4 regions of the Streptomyces noursei ATCC 11455 genome follow, and region 1 is predicted to be linked to each of the others. Evidence: riboswitches for the same ligand, from Rfam matches in the RefSeq annotation. Region 1 holds a riboswitch; each other region holds the start of a gene.
What was found. Region 1 has a riboswitch for cobalamin ahead of nicT (Nickel transporter NicT). Riboswitches for the same ligand answer to the same signal wherever they lie in the genome.
Positions count from the first base shown of each region.

Region 1 (3,608 bases):
ACGGCGGCTCAATCACGCGGTGCTGTACATCCGTGAGGTGGCGCGGTCGGTGGCGTTCTACACCGAGGTGCTGGGATTCACGGTCGACGTGGAGATTCCGGGGCGGGCGGCCTTTCTGAGCGCGCCCGATTCGCACAACGACCACGATCTGGGGCTGTTCGCGGTGGGGCCGGACGCGCCCGGGCCGGAGGGCGGCCGGATCGGGCTGTACCACCTGGCCTGGGAGGTCGGGACGCTGGGCGATCTCTCGGTGATCGCGGAACGGCTGCGGGAGCGGGGCGCGCTGGTGGGGACCAGCGACCACCTGGTCTCCAAGTCGCTCTACGCGCGGGACCCGGACGGCAACGAGTTCGAGGTGATGTGGCGGGTGCCGCGGGAGGACTGGCCGGGGGCGGAGGTGGCGGACCGGCTGCGGCCGCTCGACCTGGCGGCGGCGCTGGAGCGCTGGGGCCCGGACCTGCTGACCGGAGCGGCGGCCGGCTCGGCCACCTGAGGCGTCGCGCGGACGAGCGCTGTCGGTGTGCGTGCTGCCCGTGGAGTGCGGCCTTTCCCTCCGTCCCTTGTTAAGGGGGAGGGGGAGGCCGCATCCCACGGGCGGTGGTGCTCAGGGGGTGTCGGGGGACGGGGTGTCGGTGTCCCCGGTGCGGGGTGCCGGGACGGTGTCGTCGGCGGGCCGGGCGTTCGCCGTGCGGGCGGTCCAGCGCTTCTCGACGCCGCCCAGGCGCCAGTACGCCAGCGCCGCGGCCCACACCACGACGAACAGGCCGACGATGATGAAGCCCACGTTGTCCAGGTCGAGGGAGGAGATCCCGGCCGTCAGCGGGTCGTCCAGCCCGAACTTGTCGTGCAGGACGGTCACCAGCTCGATGGTGCCGATGAGGAACGCGACCGCGATCGACAGGCCCGTGATGGTGAGGTTGTAGTAGACCTTGCGCACCGGGTTGGAGAACGCCCACTGGTAGGCGAAGTTCATGAACGTGCCGTCCAGGGTGTCGAACAGGCTCATCCCGGCGGCGAACAGCAGCGGCAGGCACAGGATCGCGTACCAGGGCAGGCCCGCCGCGGCACCGCTGCCCGCCATCACCATCAGCGTCACCTCGGTCGCGGTGTCGAAGCCGAGGCCGAAGAGGAAACCGAGCGGGAACATCTGGCCGGGCCGGCTGATGGACTTGGTGAGACGGCCCAGGATCCGGTTCATGAAGCCCCGGGAATCCAGGTGCCGCTCCAGCTCCTGCTCGTCGTACGCGCCCGCCCGCATCGCCCGGAAGACCTTCAGGATGCCGACCAGGGCGATGAGGTTGAGGGCGGCGATGAGGTAGAGGAAGGTGCCGGAGACGGTCGTGCCGACGAGGCCGAGCACCTGGTGTGTACGGGAGTTGTCGTTCATCAGCGTGCCGGCGAGCTGGGCGCCGCCCGCCACCAGCGCGGCCATCACGACGACCACGCTGGAGTGGCCGAGGGCGAACCAGAAGCCCACCGAGACCGGCCGTTTGCCGTCGGCCATCAGCTTGCGGGTGGTGTTGTCGATCGCCGCGATGTGGTCGGCGTCGAAGGCGTGCCGCATGCCCAGGGTGTACGCGGTGATGCCGAGGCCGGCACCGAACACCTGGCTGCCGACCGTGTAGTGGCCCGGCACGACCAGCAGGAACAGCACGCCGAAGGCGACGATGTGCAGCACGGCGATCACGGTCATCAGCCCGGCCGTGCGGACGGTGTCCCGACGCTGCCAGCGGAAGGAACCGGTGGATCCGGATATGCCGCCGAGGGACGCGTCGCGGGGGGAGGGGGAATTTCCCGGGGTATTCGTGGACAGGGCCATTCGGCCATCACGCTCCAGCACCTCGTGGATCAGTTCGTGAGATGCCGTGGCCGGTCTCCTGGCTTACGGGTGCACGCGTCCGCCCCGCCTTCCCGGCCGCAGGCTGCGGTCAGTGGCGCCGTACGCGCACCGGGCGCGTACGGAGAGGGGTGGAAACTCCCCGATCACAGTGGCGAGGGCCGCGCCGGCCTGGGACACAAGGTCCTGCACCGGTCTTCCCGATCACCACGGCCCGGTCACTCTAGCGGGCGCCGAGGGCAGCGGGCCGGCCCGGTGGCGCCCCGGGCCCTCGCCCGGGGCGGGACGGGCCGTCTCAGAGGGCCAGGGACGACAGGAAGGCGTGCAATTCCTGGTCGAAGAGCGGGGTGTTCTCCAGGTTCACCATATGGCCCGCGGCGGGGACGCGGATGCGGCGGGCGCCGGGGACCTGTAGCGCTATGGCGTGGGCGTTGGCGGATATGTCGGTGGAGTCGAGGTCGCCGTCGAGGACGGTGGTCGGCACCTTGATCTCGGCCAGGCGGTCCGCGGCGCCGACCTCCAGGGGCATGCCGGCGCCCACACCGTCGGCGTGCACCTCGACATTGGCGCTCGCGGAGGCACGCATCCGCTCCCGGAAGCCGGGGTGCACGGCGGACGGCGCGCGGTACGGCCCGTCCACCCACATCCGGAGGAAGTGCTCCACATAGCGCTCCGCGCCGTCCGGTGCACCGATCGCGGCGACCTGCCCCCGGATGTGCTCCAGGACGAAGGGGTCGGTGAAGGGGCGACCGCTGACCCCGGGGGCGGCGAGGAAGAGGGCCGAGACCCGGTCCGGGTGGGCGAGCGCGGTGTCCAGCGCGACCCGGGAGCCGTGCGAGAGGCCGACGAGGACGGCGCGCGGTATGTCGAGCGCGTCCAGCAGGGCCGCCAGGTCGTCGTGGTTGGCCCAGTCGCCCGTCACCGTGGAGGAGAGGCCGTGGCCGCGGGAGTCGTAACGGACCACCCGCAGGCCGGAGTTGACCAGCCAGGAGAACTGCTCGTCCCACATGTGCTGGTCGAGCATGCCGCCGTGCAGCAGCACCACCGCAGGTCCCGAGCCGGCCGTCTCGTAGAACAGCTCGCCGTCGTCGGCGATCGGCACGGTGCCGTTGTCGATCTCGGACCATGCCTGGAAGTCGTGGGTCATGCTGCGGGGCCTTCTGTCTGCGTCGGGCGGTCGGCTGGTCGGGCGGGCGCCGGCGGTCGGTGCCCGTGTGCGGGCGGTATCGCGGCCTGTGCGTCCTCCTGGTCGGCGGCGTCCGGCATTTCGGGATTGCCGCTTTCCTCCGGGGGAACGCGCGAGCCGTCCGCCAAGTGCCGGAATTCCTCGCCGAGCCGATCCAGGACCCGCAGCGCCGTGCGGACCTCCCCGGGCGACAGGTCGGCCAGCCCGCGGCGGAGTTCCGCCGCCTCGGCGTCCTGTATCCCGCGCATCACCTCGGTGCCCTCGTCGGTGAGCCGGATCAGCGACGAGCGGCGGTGCGCGGGATTGGGGGCCGTCACGACCAGGCCCAGATCCGCCGCGTGGTTCACCCAGCGCTGCACCGGCTGTCGGTCCAGGCCCAGGGAGCGCGCCAACTGCGGGACGGTGCGCGGCCCGTGGGTGCGCAGTGCGTCGAGCAGGGCGTGCTCGCCGGCGGTCATGCCGGTGCCTTCCAGTTCCCGCTCCACGGCGCGCACGATCGTCCGGTGCAGCGGCCACAGCCGCCGGATGACGTCGTGCAACAGCTCCTCGGTCGCCGCCGGCGGGTCGGCGGTCCGTCGGGTGTCG
Region 1 is NZ_CP011533.1:6,431,988-6,435,595, forward strand. Features, by position in the region: gene SNOUR_RS27295 (VOC family protein) at 1-493, shown strand, start outside; gene nicT (Nickel transporter NicT) at 605-1,819, opposite strand; cobalamin riboswitch at 1,851-2,064, opposite strand; gene SNOUR_RS27305 (alpha/beta fold hydrolase) at 2,133-2,984, opposite strand; gene SNOUR_RS27310 (MarR family winged helix-turn-helix transcriptional regulator) at 2,981-3,608, opposite strand, start outside.

Region 2 (3,608 bases), 2.9 Mb from region 1:
TCCGCGGCCATGTCGATCAGGGCGCGCTGGGGGATCTCCCAGGCCGTGCGGTAGCGGTACCGGACGTCCTCGGGGATCCAGGCCAGCTCCTGGACGGAGCCGTTGGCCTCCCGCAGCGCGTCCCGGGTCCGCGCGTCCCACAGGCCCAACTCCTTGAGCTCCTCGATCAGGTACGTGTTGACCTGGAGGAACTCACCGGACAGCGTCTCGCGCTTGAAGAGGTTGGAGACCTGCGGCTCGATGCACTCGTAGACGCCGGCGATGGAGGCGATGGTGGCGGTCGGCGCGATGGCCAGCAGCAGCGAGTTGCGCATCCCGGTCGCGGCGATCCGGGTGCGCAGCGCCGTCCAGCGGTCCGCCCAGCGCGGCTCTGCGTTCGGGTAGTGGTCCGGGTGCAGCACGCCGCGCGCCGTACGGGTCGCGGACCAGGCCGCGTGCGGGCCGTGCCGCTCGGCGAGGTCGGCGGACGCCTCGTAGGCGGCCAGCATGATCCGCTCGGAGATGCGGGTGGACAGCTCCCGGGCCTCGGCCGAGTCGAACGGCAGCCGCAGCCGGAAGAAGACGTCCTGCAGGCCCATCAGGCCCAGACCGACCGGCCGCCAGCGGGAGTTGGAGGCGGCGGCCTGCTCGGTCGGGTAGAAGTTGATGTCCACGACCCGGTCGAGGAAGGTCACGGCGGTGCGGACGGTGGCGTCCAGCCGCTCCCAGTCCATCTCGCCCTCGGCGCCCAGGTGGGCCGCGAGGTTGACCGACCCCAGGTTGCAGACCGCGGTCTCGCCGTCGTCGGTGACCTCCAGGATCTCGGTGCACAGGTTGGAGGAGTGCACGACCCGGCCGGGCTCGGCGGTCTGGTTGGCGGTGCGGTTGGCGGCGTCCTTGAACGTCATCCAGCCGTTGCCGGTCTGCGCCAGGGTGCGCATCATCCGGGAGTACAGCACCCTGGCCGGCACCTGCTTGAGGGCCTTGCCCGCGGCCTCCGCCGCCCGGTAGGCGGTGTCGAACTCCTCGCCCCACAGGTCGACGAGCTCGGGCACGTCCGAGGGGGAGAACAGCGACCAGTCCGCGTCCGCCTCCACCCGGCGCATGAACTCGTCCGGGATCCAGTGCGCGATGTTGAGGTTGTGGGTCCGGCGGGCCTCCTCGCCGGTGTTGTCCCGCAGCTCCAGGAATTCCTCGATGTCGGCGTGCCAGCTCTCCAGGTAGACGCAGGCCGCGCCCTTGCGGCGGCCGCCCTGGTTGACCGCGGCCACCGACGCGTCCAGGGTGCGCAGGAACGGCACGATGCCGTTGGAGTGCCCGTTGGTGCCGCGGATCAGCGAACCGCGGGCGCGGATCCGGGAGTACGACAGGCCGATCCCGCCGGCGTGCTTCGAGAGCCGGGCCACCTGGTGGTAGCGGTCGTAGATGGAGTCCAGCTCGTCCAGCGGGGAGTCCAGCAGATAGCAGGAGGACATCTGCGGGTGGCGGGTGCCGGAGTTGAAGAGCGTGGGGGAGGACGGTAGGTAGGAGAGCGTGCTGGTCATCCGGTACAGCTCGGCGACGTCCGCGAGCGCCCGCGCCGAGTCGTCCTCGGCGAGCCCGCAGGCCACCCGCAGCAGGAAGTGCTGGGGCGTCTCGATCACCTTGCGGGTGGTGGGGTGCCGCAGCAGATAGCGCGAGTGCAGGGTGCGCAGCCCGAAGTACCCGAACCGGTCGTCGGCGCCGGCCTCCAGTGCCCTGTCGACCAGCGCGTCCAGCCGCTCGGCGTGGGTGTCGACGAACGCGGCGGTGACGTCCGCGATCAGCCCCTCCTGGTGGCCGACCGCGATCGACGCCGAGAAGGAGGTGGCGCCCTGACCGGCGGCCTCCTCGGCGACGGCGAGGGTGAGCAGCCGCGCGGCGAGCTTGGAGTACTGCGGCTCGTCGGCGATCAGCCCGGCCGCGGCCTCGGTGGCCAGCGCCCGCAACTCGGCCTCGTCGGACCCGGGGTGCCGGCCGCGCAGCGCGGCGGCGGCCACCTTGCCGGGGTCGGTCGCGGTCAGGTCCGCGGTCAGCTCGGTCAGCGTCCGCAGCAGGGCGGTGCCCGGCCCGTCCGCGTGCGCGGGAGGCGCGGCCACCACGGGCTGCACGACCTCGGCGTCTGACGCTGGCTCCGTTGGCGCGATGGTCACCTGATGCTCTCCCTCACTCGGCGGGGGCCGGGAGGGGTGGCGGCATGACGGGAGCCGTGCGGGCAGGGGGCACCCCGCGGCGAACCGGGGGTGCGCGGGTCGGCCGCGCGGCGTCCATCTGCCCATCCCTCGGGGCCCGGACGTATCGACGCCGCACCGATGGCGGTGCGGGCGTACCGTCGGCAGGTCCTCGGACTCGGGAGCGCTCGACCGGCCCTTGGGGAAAGGGCCGTGGTCCGCGCTCGCACACCGTTGCGGGACAGTTCCGGATTCGCACCGGATTCCCCTGCGGCGACAGCGAGGACGAGCATACATCTTGTGTCGCTCCCCGCACGCACCCCCACATCTTGTGTCGCCGCCTCATACCATTCCCCCAGGTGTACGAAGCGCCGACTCGCCCGGATCCCCTCCGAAACGCCTCGGAACCCCGCCGAAATCCCGCCGGCGGCCCGCCCGAAGGCGGCTCGGAGCCCGCCGGAACGCCGCTCAGGTCAGCTCGCGGGCGAACGCCCACAGCGTGAGACCGGGCACCGGGGCCCAGTCCCGCTCGGCCGCCCGCGCGAACCCCAGCCGCCGGTAGAGCCGGTGCGCCGGCAGCAGGTGCTGCTGGCTCGACAGCACCATCCCGCGCAGCCCCAGCGCCCGCGCCCGCGTCAGACAGGCCCGCACCAGGGCCTCCCCGATGCCGCGCCCGCGCCCCTCGGGCCGCACCGCCAGCATCCGGAACTCGCCCTCCCCGGGCCCGGCCAACTCCGCGTACGGGCTGCCGTGCGCCGCGAACGTCACCGCGCCCAGCACCGCCCCGTCCACCCCGTCCGCGGCCACCAGCACCTCGGCGTGCTCCGCGCGGTGCGCCACCTTCCGCAGCTCCGCCGCGTACGGATCGTGCGCCCCGCCGTGCAGCAACCCCTCGGCCAGATACACCTCCGCCACGAGCTCCCCGACCGTCTCGAACTCCGCCTGGCGTACGGGTCTGATCGTGATGTCCATGGGGCCAGTGTGACCGAGCCAACGGGCGTGTGCGGCCGGGTCGTTGAGTGCGGTCGTCACTGTCAGTGGCCGTCGTTATGGTCGGTGTCAGAGGTCTCCGCTCCGCCACTCCGCAGCTCTCCGGAAGGAGAAGGTTCCATGACCCCGCCCGGCGATCCGCTCTCCCTCCCGTCACCGGTGGGCAGGGCGTTCGACACCCGGCGGCTGACGGACTGCCCCCTCGGCCGCGTGCGTCCCCTGCACGGCGGAGGGCCGCCGCGCCCCTGGGGGAGCGCGGCGGCCCTCGACCGTAGGTGTCGGCGCGCCTCAGTGCCCCGCCGGCGCACCCGTCGTCGCCGGCGGCAGGTCGGCGACGACGCCCTTGTCGCCGAGGTCGGCGGTGTAGTCGTCGGGGGAGGTCTCGTCGGTGCCCTCAGGGGCCTTGAGGGCCTTGAGGACGACCGTCAGGACGACCGTCACCACCACGTT
Region 2 is NZ_CP011533.1:3,531,535-3,535,142, reverse strand. Features, by position in the region: gene SNOUR_RS14625 (ribonucleoside-diphosphate reductase subunit alpha) at 1-2,150, opposite strand, end outside; cobalamin riboswitch at 2,315-2,467, opposite strand; gene SNOUR_RS14620 (GNAT family N-acetyltransferase) at 2,637-3,140, opposite strand; gene mctP (monocarboxylate uptake permease MctP) at 3,447-3,608, opposite strand, start outside.
Region 2: it holds a riboswitch for cobalamin, as region 1 does, so the genes downstream of both, SNOUR_RS14625 (ribonucleoside-diphosphate reductase subunit alpha) here and nicT (Nickel transporter NicT) in region 1, are expected to answer to the same signal.

Region 3 (3,608 bases), 570 kb from region 1:
GTCAGCACGCGGGCCGCGACCAGGCCCGCGGCGAGCAGCGCGCACACCGCGGCGAGGGCGATGAGGAGCTTGGCGCGCCGCCGCGAGTGCTCGTTGTACCAGCGGCGCAGCCGGACCTTCAGCGGGGTGGCCGGCCGGTTCTCGGGGGTGGCGAAGGAGAGGATGACGTCGTCGAGGGTGTTCTGTTTGGCGGCGCGCGGCTCCCACGGCTCGCCCATCGGGGTCCGTTCGTCGACGAGTTCGTCGCGCAGGGCGCCGGCGAGGTCGTCGAAGGTGACGAACGGCCGGTCGGCGCGGCCCTGTTCGAGGATCCGCACCACGGCGCGGGTGAAGGCGGTGCCGCCGGCCTGCTCGTCGCCGCTGAAGATCCGGCGGTTGGGCTGGTGGGCCATCAGCAGCGAGACGGGCTTGCGCAGGGCGTAGAAGGCACTGTCGGCGTTCCCGGAGTAGCAGCACTCCAGGACGATCACGACGCGGTCGGCGCGGGCGTTGTCCAGGCAGGAGAGCACGGTGTCCTGCCAGGAGACGGTGGTGTAGCTCTGGCGGGTGTCCGAGGCTCCCACCATCAGCTGGAGGTCGGCGCCGTCGTTGCCGACCCAGCCGTGGCCGGAGAAGTACACCAGCAGCAGGCCGCGCGCCTCGTCGGCGGCGGTGCGCAGGGCGGTGCTGAGGTCCTCGGGCCGGTGGGGCCGGCAGACCACCACCTCGTCGGCGGTGAACAGGTCGGTGCCGGGGCGGGTCAGGGCGTGGCGGAGCGCCTCGGCGTTGGCCTCGACGGCGGGCAGGCGGGTCAGCGTCTCGTAGTCGTGGACGCAGATCAGCAGGGCGCGGTTGACCTTGCCCCGGGCGTCGTACTCGGACATCCGGGTCAGTCCTCGCCGGTGCTGCCGTCCTCGTCCGCACGGCTTCCGGTGCGGGGGCGCGCGGACCCCGGGGCGGCCGGCTGCTGCGGGCCCTCGCCGATGTCGTGCACCTGCGGGCCGGCGCCGACCGCGACCGTGGGCTCCTCGCCCTCCTCGCGGGCCTCCCGGCGGCGGCGCAGCCACTCGCGTAAGGCGATGCCCAGTCCCTTGGTGATCTCGGCGGCCACCGCCCCGACGACGACCAGGACCAGGTCGTCGACGCCGACCGCCATCGCGCCGTCGGCGGCGTCGCGGCCGGGGCTCTCCTCGGGGCGGGGCCGGCGCTGCCAGTCGTGCTGGTGCCGCGTCAGCCAGGGCTCGCGCTCCAGCCATGCGGTGAGGTCGTCGATGTCCTGGCTCGGATTGTTGGTACCCGCGACCCTGATGCGGATCTCGTGGCGGTCGGCGCTCTCCGGCATCCCCCGGTCCCCCTCCCGGCGGGCCCCTTCGCCCGCCGTGCACCAGATAGTGGCGCGGGAGGCGTGCCAGGGGCAACCGTCCGTGAGCCGGCGGCCACCCTGTGGCTTTGACCACAGGTCCGGCGGTGGGGCTGCTTCGCAGGTCAAGGGTGAGTTGACGGGCCTTCGCGGGGCGTGGTGGACTGCCCGGGCCAATCGGCGACAGCAGAGGAAGTCCGGTGCGAATCCGGCGCGGTCCCGCCACTGTCACCGGGGAGCGCTCCTCCGATGAGGGCCACGGCCCGTACTCCGTACGGGCGGGAAGGCCGGGGGCGGCGCCGATCCGGGAGCCAGGAGACTCTGGTCGCCGTCACGTCGAGCCAGGGCGCGGACCCTGAGTGAGGACATACCGCCATGCCCGGCTGCCCGTCGAGAACTCCCCTGCCCGCTGCCGCCGGGTCCCTTCGAGGGCGGACGGCGGCCTGATCCGATGCGCGGCGAACACGCGGGATATGCGTGCGGCGCGGTCCTCGGCTACCTCGGTGATCTGATCGCGGCGGATCCGCGGCGCGGCCATCCGGTGGCCGCGTTCGGCCGGGCCGCGGGCGCCGTCGAACGCCGGCTGTGGCGCGACCACCGCGGCCACGGGACGGCCCACACCCTGGTCTGCGCGGGCGGCGCGGCCGTCGGCGCCGCGCTGCTGGAGCGCGCCCTGCGGGACCGTCCGGGCGCCCGGACCGCGCTGACCGCGGCGGCGACGTGGGCGGTGCTGGGCGGCACCTCGCTCGGCCGGGAGGCGCGGGCCGTGGGCGGCGCGCTGGCCGTCGGCGACCTGGACGTGGCGCGGGAACGGCTGCCGCATCTGTGCGGGCGCGATCCGCAGTCCCTGGACGGGCCGCAGATGGCCCGTGCGGTGGTGGAGTCGGTCGCCGAGAACACCTCGGACGCGGTGGTGGGGGCCCTGGTGTGGGGCGCCCTCGGCGGCGTGCCCGGTCTGGTGGCGTTCCGGGCGGTGAACACCCTGGACGCGATGGTGGGTCACAAGTCGCCGCGCTACCGGCGGTTCGGCTGGGCGGCGGCCCGTCTCGACGACGTCGCCGGCTGGCCCGGCGCCCGGCTGACCGCGGCGCTGGCGGTCCTGGCGGGCCCGGACCGGCGCGGTGCGCTGCGGGCCTGGCGGGCGGACGGCGGGGCCCATCCGAGCCCCAACGCGGGCCCGGTGGAGGCGTCGTTCGCGGGGGCGCTGGGCGTCCGCCTGGGCGGCACCCTGGCGTACGGCGGGCGGGTGGAGCACCGGCCGGTGCTCAACGGCGGCGCGCGGCCGCCCCAGGTGCCCGACATCGAGCGGGCGGTGCGCCTGTCCCGGCGGGTGGGCCTGCTGGCGCTGGGCGTCACGGTGGCGGGCCGGCTGGCGGCGGGCACGGTACGGCGCAGGAGCCTGCGCGGGAACGGGAGGAGAACCCGGTGAACGGGCGGAGGAGGGCGGCCGGCGGGGCCGTGGGCGGCGGGCTGCTGGTGGCCGGGACGACGTCCGACGCCGGCAAGAGCGTGGTGACCGCCGGCATCTGTCGTTGGCTGGTCCGGCAGGGCGTCTCGGTGGCGCCCTTCAAGGCGCAGAACATGTCGCTGAACTCGTTCGTGACCCGGGAGGGCGCGGAGATCGGCCGGGCGCAGGCGATGCAGGCGGCCGCGGCCCGGGTCGAGCCGACCGCGCTGATGAACCCGGTGCTGCTCAAGCCGGGCGGCGACCGCAGCAGCCAGGTGGTGCTGCTGGGGAAGCCGGTGGGCGAGCTGAGCGCGCGCGGCTACCACGCGGGGCGGCAGGAGCAGTTGCTGGGCACCGTGACGGACTGCCTGGCGGAGCTGCGGCGCACCCACGACGCGGTGATCTGCGAGGGCGCCGGCAGCCCCGCCGAGATCAACCTGCGGCGGACCGACATCGTCAACATGGGCATCGCCCGGGCGGCACGGATCCCGGTGGTGGTGGTCGGCGACATCGACCGGGGCGGGGTCTTCGCCTCGTTCTTCGGCACCACCGCGCTGCTGTCGGAGGAGGACCAGGCGCTGGTCGCCGGCTACCTCGTCAACAAGTTCCGCGGCGATGTGACGCTGCTGGAGCCGGGGCTGGAGATGCTGCGCGGGCTCACCGGCCGGCGCACCTACGGCGTCCTGCCGTTCGCGCACGGGCTCGGCATCGACGAGGAGGACGGACTGAGGGTGTCGCTGCGCGGCGCGGTCCGCGAGTCGGTGGTGGCGCCGCCGGCCGGCGAGGACATCCTCCGGGTCGCGGTGTGCGCGGTGCCGCTGA
Region 3 is NZ_CP011533.1:7,002,269-7,005,876, reverse strand. Features, by position in the region: gene SNOUR_RS29690 (caspase family protein) at 1-863, opposite strand, end outside; gene SNOUR_RS29685 (hypothetical protein) at 869-1,321, opposite strand; cobalamin riboswitch at 1,530-1,660, shown strand; gene SNOUR_RS29680 (cobalamin biosynthesis protein) at 1,791-2,768, shown strand; gene SNOUR_RS29675 (cobyric acid synthase) at 2,798-3,608, shown strand, end outside.
Region 3: it holds a riboswitch for cobalamin, as region 1 does, so the genes downstream of both, SNOUR_RS29680 (cobalamin biosynthesis protein) here and nicT (Nickel transporter NicT) in region 1, are expected to answer to the same signal.

Region 4 (3,608 bases), 1.9 Mb from region 1:
CCGGGCGGACTGCCCGTCGGCTCCAGCGGACGCGCGCTGGTGCTGCTGTCCGGTGGGTACGACTCACCGGTGGCGGCCTATCGGGCCATGCGCCGTGGACTGCGCTGCGATTTCGTCCACTTCACCGGCGCTCCCTACACGAACGCCGCCTCCATGTACAAGGCGTACGCCCTGGCCAGGGAACTCAACCGCTGTCAGCCCGCCGGACGGCTGCATGTCATCGCGCTCGGCCAGGCACAGAAGCAGTTGGCGATCGCGGGGGCCGGCAGGCTCCAAGTCGTCGCACAACGACGGCTCATGGTCCGCGTGGCCTCCGCGCTGGCGGGCCGGATCGCGGCGGAGGCCCTGGTGACCGGCGACAGCCTGGGGCAGGTGGCCAGTCAGACCCTGGCGAACCTGGCCGCCGTCGACGAGGCCGCCACCCTGCCGGTGCTGCGCCCGCTGATCGGCTGGGAGAAGCAGGAGATCATCGACGAAGCCCGGTCCATCGGCACCGAACAGATCTCCGTACTGCCCGACGAGGACTGCTGCAAGCTCCTCGCACCGCCCCGGGTCACCCTCCGGGCCGGCCTGGCCGACCTGCGGTCGGTGGAGAAGCGCCTCGACCTGGACGACCTGGTGGACGGGCTGCTGCGGGACGTCCAGATCATGCACCCGGGGGAGACCGACGAGGAGACGGCCACCGAAGCGGGCAGCCCGGACGAGGACCCCGCCCCGGCCCGGACCGGCCCGCCCGTGTGCGGTGCGCCGGCAGGGGCCGCGCAGGCGCCGTAGTGATCGCGCCCGGTCGTACGGACGTGAACGCCCCCTCGTCGGAGGGGGCGTTGCTTCCTTACTTGGCCGCGCGCTTCTTGCGTGCCGGCTTCGACGTGGGAGCCTCGGAGGCGCGGGCGACGGCCACGAAGGGCTTGACCGCTTCCTGGAGCTTGGCCACGTTCTCGGCGCCGAGGTCGGCCTCGTACCACTTGAGATCGAGAACCTGACGGATCGCGATCTTCTTGGTGCCGTCCTCGTTCGACTCCTCGGTCTCGTATTCCTCGTCGACCATCTCGGGGACGGCGAACCGGATCGGCGTGACGCCGTCCGTCACCTCGGGATTGAGGTCGTCCTGGAGAATCGACTGCCAGTAAGTCGCCTTCTTGACAATCTGGTTGCCGACCGGAACAGGAGTGATTACCTCCTGAACACCCGGCTCATCCTTCTGCGACTCATCAACCTGGATGGTTTCCTTGACGGCCATTTTTGCGCCCCTTTCCTGTGCGGTGCACCCCAAACTTTAGTGGAAATAGGTGAGTTGAAGCCAATCGGCGACGGGGGCTAGATCATGCCGGTCTCCGCTCGCGAACGGATGGGCAAGTCAGCTGGTCATCGCCGACATCCCAGGCATTCTCCGGAAACTTCCACTCCCCGCGAGTCGCCGCCCGCGCCCGTCGGTGAACTGCTCTGCAAAACCACCCATCTCCTCTGTGACCAGCCCCTTTCCGTGCCGAATTGGCACGCTGTGGGGCGTGCCTTTCGCCCCTGCTGCCGCTTCCTTGGAATTCCTGGATTCCTGCCCCGCGTCCACGGCGGTGCCGTCCCCATCGATATCGAAGTACTTCGGGACCGGAGGACGCGGGGAGGGGAAAGGGGCGCCGGCGAGGGCGGGCGCGCGGCGACGCGTGCGGACCGGTGCTCCGGGGGTCGCGCCGCGCCCCGCCGCGGCCGAACCCTGCGCCACCTGTGTCTCATCTCATAGTCCGGCATCTGAACATGGGTGACCGTCAGGGGGACGGCGTTCTACGCTGGCCGGGCAACAGGTTCGCCCCGTCCGCCAGACGGGAGCGTCGCAAGAGGGAACCCGGTGGGAATCCGGGACTGCCCCGCAGCGGTGAGTGGGAACGACCGCCGTCATACGCACTGGATCCGGGCCGCGGATCCGGGAAGCGACGGCCAGTAGGTGCCCGCCGGAAGACTCCGGCAGGCGCGCCCGCGAGTCCGAAGACCTGCCCGTTGCCCGTGTGCGCCCCTGCGTACACGGACATCCCGGTGACCTCGAGGGCGGGTCGGCGTACATACCAGGCGGACACGTGCGTCGCGAGCGCACCGTGGATCCGCCCGGTTCGTCATCCCTTCGCGCTCCTCGTTCCCTCGCCGGGACGTTTCAGGAGACCATTTCGCGAAGGAGAGTTCCGTGACAGCGAAGCCCGCAGCCGCGGCAGCACGGGCCACCGTGTACGGCTACCCCCGCCAGGGCCGGCACCGGGAACTGAAGAAGGCCGTCGAGGGCTATTGGAAGGGCAAGGTCACCGCCGACGCCCTGACGGAGACCGCCCGCACCCTGCGCCGTGCCCACTGGCGGCGACTGGCCGACGCCGGCATCCACGAGGTGCCCACCGGTGACTTCTCGTACTACGACCATGTGCTGGACACCAGCGTCATGGTCGGTGCCGTCCCGGACCGCCACCGCGCCGCCGTCGCGGCCGACGCCCTCGACGGCTACTTCGCGATGGCGCGCGGCACGCAGGACGTCGCGCCGCTGGAGATGACCAAGTGGTTCGACACCAACTACCACTATCTCGTGCCGGAGTTGGGCCCCGACACCGTCTTCGCCGCCGACTCCGCAAAGCAGGTGGCCGAGTTCGAGGAGGCCCTCGCGCTCGGGCTGACGGCCCGGCCGGTGCTGGTCGGCCCGGTCACCTACCTCCTGCTGTCGAAGCCCGCCCCAGGCGTGGCCGCCGACTTCGAGCCGCTGACCCTCCTCGACCGGCTGCTGCCGGTCTACGCGCAGGTCCTCGCCGACCTGCGGGCGGCGGGCGCGGAGTGGGTGCAGCTCGACGAGCCCGCCCTGGTGCAGGACCGCACCCCGGCCGACCTGAACGCCGCCGCACGGGCCTACCGCGAACTGGGCACCCGTACCGACCGCCCGAAACTGCTGGTCGCGTCGTACTTCGACCGGCTCGGCGATGCCCTGCCCGTACTGGCCAAGGCTCCGGTGGACGGACTGGCGCTCGACTTCACCGACGCGGCCGCGGCCAACCTCGACGCGCTGGCGGCCGTCGGCGGACTGCCGGGCAAGCGCCTGGTGGCGGGCGTGGTCAACGGCCGCAACATCTGGATCAACGATCTGGAGAAGTCGCTGGCCACCCTCGGCACCCTGCTCGGCCTCGCCGACCGGGTCGATGTGGCGGCGTCCTGCTCCCTGCTGCACGTGCCGCTGGACGCCGCCCTGGAGCGGGACATCGACCCGCAGATCGCCCGTTGGCTGGCCTTCGCCAGGCAGAAGACCACGGAGCTGGTGACCCTGGCCCGCGGCCTGTCGCAGGGCACCGACACCATCGCCGCCGAACTCGCCGCGAACCGCGCCGACCTGGCCTCCCGAGCCAATTCGGTCCTCACCCACGACCCGGCCGTGCGGGCCCGCGTCGCGGCCGTCACCGAGGCCGACGTCCGGCGCTCCCAGGCATATGGCCAGCGGACCGTCGCCCAGCGCACCCACCTCGGCCTGCCGCTGCTGCCGACCACCACCATCGGATCCTTCCCCCAGACCGACGAACTGCGCGCCGCCCGCGCGGACCTGCGGGCCGGCCGGATCGACACCGCCGGTTACGAGGAGCGGATCAGGGCCG
Region 4 is NZ_CP011533.1:8,325,864-8,329,471, forward strand. Features, by position in the region: gene thiI (tRNA uracil 4-sulfurtransferase ThiI) at 1-774, shown strand, start outside; gene SNOUR_RS35550 (Lsr2 family protein) at 833-1,240, opposite strand; cobalamin riboswitch at 1,781-2,007, shown strand; gene metE (5-methyltetrahydropteroyltriglutamate--homocysteine S-methyltransferase) at 2,174-3,608, shown strand, end outside.
Region 4: it holds a riboswitch for cobalamin, as region 1 does, so the genes downstream of both, metE (5-methyltetrahydropteroyltriglutamate--homocysteine S-methyltransferase) here and nicT (Nickel transporter NicT) in region 1, are expected to answer to the same signal.